Regions from separate parts of the Aminomonas paucivorans DSM 12260 genome, predicted to be linked through region 2. Evidence: riboswitches for the same ligand, from Rfam matches in the RefSeq annotation. Region 2 holds a riboswitch; the other holds the start of a gene.

Region 1 (3,403 bases), 500 kb from region 2:
GCGTCCGCCGCGTACAGCTTCGCCACCTCCCCGGGATCCCCGCTCTGCAGGGCCCGGTTCCATGCGTCGAAGCAGCCGAGAATCTCCTCCTGAACCTTCATGACAGACCTCCCATCTTCTCCTGCGCACTCCCTTGAAGTCCGCAGGCAGGACAAAACACGCCAAAGCCTGTTCCCAGGGGAACCGCTCCCGGGGAACAGACCTCCCTCCCCGTTTGGGGAGTAACGACCCTTGTTGGAATGCCGAGCAATGAGAAAAAGGATTTGAGAACTCCGGCGAAGGCCCTCCTTCGCCCCAGGATCCCCGTGGATCCTGCACACGCTGCCAGGGCTGTCCCAGCCCAGGGTGGGTCCCCCACGGGACCCGGTCGACCTAAAATTCACAAGATATGCAAACGAACCCTCTCCCTTTCGCGCTCGAAAAAGGACGGAAAGCGGGGATACGGCGTCGGCAATGGGGGAACGTAGGCCGGCTCGCCCGAAAAGAGCTCGGGGCAAGAGGAACGTGCGGCCACGACATTTGGATATATTATGCACAAATTTCCCGGAAGGGGCAAGGGCAAAGAAAGCCCCCCCTGTTCTTGCACAAGAAACCTCCGGTTCTCCGCGAAAGAAAAAAGGCCCCGCCCTTTCCGCTGCTCTGCACAAAACAGGGGACAGGATCCTCTCGGTCCGATCCGGTTTCTCCCCGGCCAGGCCCGTCGCACACAGGACCTCCGGTTTGTGCTTCTTGGCACCAGCTCTCGCTTTTCCGAATCCCGAGACGAAAAAGGACATCTTGGGCCCATCGGAAACCTCCGAGGCAATCCCGTTCCCCATGACGGGACTCCTTCACTCGACCCACGATCCCCCTCTCGATCGGGGTTTGGCGCAACCCGATCCCGAAGGTTTCCTCTCCCCCAGGAAACCGGCCTCCAGTGACATATTTCACAGATATGCTTGACACGCCCACCAAGTCTGAATGAAGATGGCTCTGTGTTGTGAATGGCCTGCGGCCTATCCTCCGCGAGAACCACAGGGGGGAGGATGCGCAGCCTGCACTCCCGAAGCACCGAGGCAGACTCCGGGGTTGGTGCCCCCGGGGCGCGGCGGCTTTCCGTTCTGCGGCGGACATCCGGCGGAGGACGGTTCGCGAGAAAACTCCTCGGCGGCGGGGAACTTCCTGTACTCGACCGAAGACCCCAAGTCTCCCCCCAGGGGGAGACCCCATAGAGCGCCTCCGAGCCGCATTGCCTGTCGGGCCCCGTGTCCGTGGTGTGCGGCCGATAGGGTGTGTCTGGAAACGGGCACGCCTCCCTTGTTTGGCAAGGAGAGCCGCACACCTGCGTCTTGACGTAGGGGGACTGTGCTCCTTGCATGGGGCACGGTCCCTTTTTTTATGGAAAGGCGGAATCGCGGTGAAGACACGTGAAGACTGAAACCCTCCCGGTCGAGCAGGCCGTCGGCAGAATCCTCTCCCATGACTTGACCCTCATCGATCCCGTGGGGGGATTCAAGGGCGCCCGCTTCCGCAGGGGGCACCGCATCGCGCAGGAGGACGTGCCCCTCCTCCTGCGCATGGGCAAGTCCCACATCCGCTTTCTGATGCTGGACCCGGAGGAGGTCCACGAGGACGAGGCAGCGCTCCTCCTGGGACGAAGGGTCCAAGGGGAAGGGCTGGAGCTTCGCGGACCTGAGGAGGGGAAATGCACCCTCACGGCGACCCGTCCCGGCCTGCTGCACTTTCGGGACGAGGACGTGGACTTCATCAACCAGGACCCCGACTGGATCTTCACCACCCGGGCCAACCGGACCGCCGTGAGCCTCGGGACCCTGACGGCGGCCTTCCGCATCGGCCCCCTGGCCGTCCAAAGAGAACAGGTGGACCGCGTGCTGGGGGTGGCCCCCCTTTCCGTTCTGCCCTGGAACCCCTTCCCCACCGCCCTGGTCACCACGGGGCGGGAGATCTACGAAGGGCTGGTGCAGGACGCCTTCCTGCCCAAGCTGCAAACCAAACTCGTACCCTACGGCGCTCCCCTGATGGGACACACCCTCTGCCCCGACGACGCCTCCGAGATCGCCCGGGCCGTCGCCGCGTGGCTGGACAAGGGGGCCCGGATCGTCCTGTGCACCGGAGGCATGAGCGTGGATGCGGACGACCAGACACCTCGGGCCATCCGCTCCCTCTGCGACCGGGTGGTTTTCCGAAGGGTCCCCCTGATTCCGGGGGCCAACCTGATGCTTGCCCAGAAAGGGGAGGCATTCCTCGTAGGCGTTCCCGCCTCGGCGGTTTTTGCACAACGGACGTCCCTGGACGTCCTTCTGGATCGTCTCTATGCGGGCACTCCTCCCACGGGAGAAGAGGTCCGACGTTGGGGAAGGGGGGGATTGTGCAGGAGCTGCGACGCGTGCTCTTACCCTGGATGCGCCTTTTCCGCGCGCAGTTGAGGAATCTTCCAAGGAAAGGAGTTTTGGTTCATGGGTTCCAATCCCATCACAGCAAGAATCAACGGGAAAACCATCACCGCAGAACCGGGCATGACCATCATGCAGGCCGCACGAGCCAACGGCATCCACATCCCGTCCCTGTGCGACCACCCGGCCCTGCCACCCAGCGGCGCCTGCCGCGTCTGTCTCGTGGAGGTGGAGAACAACCCCAAGCTTCTGCCGGCCTGCACCACTCCCCTCACCGACGGCATGGGGGTGCTCACCCACAGCCCCAAGGCCATCGCCACCCGCAAGGCGGTGGTGGAAATGATCCTCATCCGCCATCCCCTGGACTGCTTCTCCTGTGAATCCAACGGTCGCTGCACCCTGCAGGATCTGGCCTACGAGCTGGGCATCGAAAAGTCCCCCCTGCGGGACGAGGGCGACGTGAACACGGACATCCCCCTGGACGACACGAACCCCTTCTACGTCCGGGACATGAACAAGTGCATCCTCTGCGGCCGGTGCGTCCGGTCCTGCGACTGGCAGTCGGGCTACCACGCCATCGACTTCCAGCACCGGGGCATCCACACCGCCATCAACCCGCCGGTGGGGGTGAAGCTGGAGGATTCGGACTGCGTCTTCTGCGGCCAGTGCGTCCAGGCCTGTCCCGTGGGCGCCCTGGTGGAGAAAAAAACCATCGGCCAGGGACGGTCGTGGCAGACCCAGGTCGTCCGCACCACCTGCCCCTACTGCGGGGTGGGCTGCCAGCTGGACCTCCACATGAAGGGCGACCAGATCACCCGGGTCACCGGGACCCCCGACGGCATGCCCAACCGGGGACGTCTGTGCGTCAAGGGGCGCTTCGGCTACGACTTCATCTACTCCGACGAACGCCTCACCAAACCCCTCATCCGAATCCGGAAAGGGGAAAAGAAAAGCCCGGAAGACACCTTCCGTGAAGCCAGCTGGGACGAAGCCCTCGGCCTGGTGGCATC
Region 2 (3,403 bases):
AGGGGGTGACGGCAAAGACGAACCCCTCCAGGGGACGGTACTCCATGCGGTTGATGCTGTCCGACCCCATGAGGGGCTGGTCCGCGTAGATCCGGGAGGCAAAGTGCACGTTGAACCGGAGGTAGTCGATCACCTCGCAGGCCGCATCGATCTCCGCCTGGAAGGCGTTCTTCCCCTGCCCCAACATGGTGGCGGCGTTCAGGAGAGCGCGGTAGCGCTTGGAGATCAGCTCCGCCGCCTTGAGGAAGATGGCTCCCCTCTCGTGGTAGGAGAGGTTCAGCCAATCCTCCCGAGCGGCCAACGCCGCGTCGATGGCCTGCCGCACTTCCGTCGCCCCCGCCCGGTGGACCGTGGCGAGCAGGTGTCCATGGTCGCAGGGCATGGTGACCTTGCCCAGGCGTCCGGTGCGCACCGGACGCCCCCCGATGATCAGGGGGATCTCCGGCTGCAGGGAGCTCTGGCGCTCCAGCTCCGCCTCCAGGGCCGCCCGTTCCGGAGACCCGGGCAGATATCCCAGGACCGGCTCGTTGCAGGGCTGAGAGAAACTGTACAGAGCGTTGTTCATTTCCTGACCTCCTCCGTGAGTGTTCACGGAGGAAGGGTAGAACATATTGCAACTATGTTGCATTTTATGGAGATGAAATTCGGACCATTACTCCTTTTTGTCCGTTATCTCTCCTTTTCGTTTTCGTCCGGCTTGGGTTCCTTCAGAAAGACGCCAGGGGGGAGGCGGTGCGTTTCAGGACGTACTGCTTCAGGGGACGGCCGATCTCCTTGTAGGCGTGTTCCACCCGGACCAGTTCGGTCTCCACGAGGAACTCCAGGTAGCGCCGGGCGGTGGAGCGGGACAGGCCCAGACGCTCCCCCATCTCCGCCGCAGCGAGGGGACACTCCGCCACCTGCAGGACCCGGACCACCTGACGGAGCACCGGTTCCTGAAGGCCCTTGGGAATCCCCACCTCTCCCCCTCGACCGACGGTCCTGCCGTGGAGGATCTTGTCCAGGTCCGCCTGCCTCCAGGGGGTCTTGCGCCCCGTCAGCCCCCAGTAGTAGTTGCCGTAGGCGTCCAGGGCGGCGTGGAAACGGTCGAAGGTGAAGGGTTTGATGAGGTAGTCGAAGGCCCCGAGACACAGGGCCCCCCGGACCGTGTCCGGGTCGTCCCCCTCGGAGAGGATGATATGGTCCACCCGGGAGAATTCCGTCCGGGAACGCCTAAGCCCCTCCTGGCCTCCGAACTCGGGAAGGAACAGATCCAGGAGGACCAGGGCGGGACGCCGATTCTGGAGACAGCGAAACAGCTCCGGCCCCGAGGTGGCGTAGCCGCCGAGGCAGTAGCCCCGGGTCCGGGACAGGTATTCGGCGTAGAGGGAACGAAGCATCGGGTCCGCCTCGGCGATGAGCGCTTCCAGCACAGGCATGGATTGCCGTCCTCCTTTCCGGAAGGGAGGCACCCCCGTTTCCAGGGACACCCTAGACGGCTGCGAACCCTGGACCTCACGTCTTTAGGCACCGCAGCTCGGAGGATGGATTAGGGAATACTTCGTCTTATTGTACCCCACCGGAGAAAACCTTTGCAGCCCCCCCGAGGATTCGCGGGGATTCGCCGAGGAAACCCTTGACGATTCTCCCGAGAGTCCCTAGAATGTCACGCAATTTCCCGGTTCGGTCGGTCCGAACCGCATTCCACCGCAAAGGAGGGGATACCCGTGAACCGACAGGCCATGACCGCTTCCGAAGGCTTCTTCTGCTCTTCCGTTCTGTCGCTGGTGCTGGCGCTGGTACTGGTACTGATTACCCGTGGGTCCCCCCCTGGGGCGGCCGGCGCGTAGTCGCGCCACGGCAGCGCTCTCCAGGGCCGGGACCCGTACGGGTCCCGGCCCTTTTTTATATCCCCGAGTCCACCAAGAGAGCAAAGGAGGGACAACGCGATGAAGTGCACGTTGAGCGTTTTGACAGAGGACCATCCGGGCGTTCTGATGCGTATCGCCGGCCTCATCTACCGACGAGGCTACAACATCGAGAGCTTGAGCGTCGGACGCACCGACACCACCGGCTTTTCCCGGTTCACCGTGGTGGTGGAGGCGGACGAGCGAGGCATGTCCCTTCTGGCGAAGCAGTTGGAGAGGCTGGTGGAAGTGGTGACGGTGGAGGAGCTGAGCCGCAGCAAGTACGTGGAGCGCTGGCTCTCCCTCATCAAGGTCCGGGCCCCCCTGGAGGTTCGACCCCACGTGCTCCAGACCGCGGAGGTCTTCCGGTGCCGGGTGGTGGACATGGGCACCGACGCGGTGACCCTGGAGGTGACGGGGGATCAGGGAAAGATGGAGGCCTGCATGGAGGCCTTCCGCCCCTACGGGGTCCTGGAGGTGGCGGGTTCGGGAGCCGTGGGCATGCAGCGCACGGGCTTCGCCGCCACCCTCCCCTTCTCGGAAGAGATTCCCCTGCGGCTTTCCTGCGCAGGGATCTCCTAGATGCGACACCCCCGGGCGTTTCCACCCGGGAGGGAAGACAAGAGGCAATCCGAGGCGACGCGAATCCGCCCCACATTCGAGAGGAGATGGCAATCCATGGCAACGGTGTACTACGAGAAGGACGCGAAGCTGGAGACCCTGAAGGGCAAGACGGTGGCGATCCTGGGCTACGGCAGCCAGGGACACGCCCACGCCCAGAACCTGAAGGACAGCGGCCACAAGGTGGTGGTGGGTCTCCATGCGGGCAGCCGTTCCAAGGCCGTGGCGGAGCGGGACGGCTTCCAGGTTCTCTCCGTGGCGGAGGCCACCAAGGCGGCGGACGTGGTGATGTTCCTCATGCCCGACCACCTGCAGGCAGGAATCTACCGGGACGAAGTGGCCCCGAACCTGAAGCCCGGGGCGGCGCTGGCCTTCGCCCACGGGTTCGCCATCCACTTCGGCACCGTGGTCCCCTCCAAGGATCGGGACGTGTTCATGGTGGCGCCGAAGAGCCCGGGACACCTGGTGCGGCGCATGTTCCAGGAGGGCAAGGGGGTTCCGGCGCTGCTGGCGGTGTACCAGGACGCCTCCGGGTCGTGCCGGGACCTGGCCCTGGCCTACGCCTGCGGCCTCGGCGCGGGGCGGGCGGGGGTCCTGGAGACCACCTTCCGGGAGGAGACGGAGACGGACCTCTTCGGGGAGCAGGCGGTGCTCTGCGGCGGCGTGACGGAACTCGTCAAGGCGGGCTTCGACACCCTGGTGGCGGCGGGCTACCAGCCGGAGATCGCTTACTTCGAGTGCCTCAACGAGCTGAAGCTCATCGTGGACATGATCTTCGAGGGCGGTCTGGGCTGGATGCGCTATTCCGTCAGCGACACCGCCAAGTACGGGGACTGCGTGGCGGGACGCAAGGTAGTGGACGCCCACACCCGGGAGGCCATGAAAACCCTCCTCGA

What was found. A riboswitch is a leader RNA that binds a small molecule or an ion and turns the genes downstream of it on or off. The one in region 2 is predicted to bind molybdenum cofactor.
Region 1: another riboswitch for molybdenum cofactor. It lies ahead of APAU_RS01150 (molybdopterin-binding protein); the one in region 2 lies ahead of APAU_RS03335 (response regulator).

What each region holds. Positions count from the first base shown of each region.
Region 1 is NZ_CM001022.1:254,558-257,960, reverse strand. It holds gene APAU_RS01155 (SgcJ/EcaC family oxidoreductase) at 1-101, opposite strand, end outside; molybdenum cofactor riboswitch at 1,217-1,311, shown strand; gene APAU_RS01150 (molybdopterin-binding protein) at 1,464-2,426, shown strand; gene fdhF (formate dehydrogenase subunit alpha) at 2,457-3,403, shown strand, end outside.
Region 2 is NZ_CM001022.1:753,571-756,973, reverse strand. It holds gene pruA (L-glutamate gamma-semialdehyde dehydrogenase) at 1-565, opposite strand, end outside; gene APAU_RS03335 (response regulator) at 708-1,418, opposite strand; molybdenum cofactor riboswitch at 1,414-1,534, opposite strand; gene ilvN (acetolactate synthase small subunit) at 1,929-2,468, shown strand; gene ilvC (ketol-acid reductoisomerase) at 2,565-3,403, shown strand, end outside.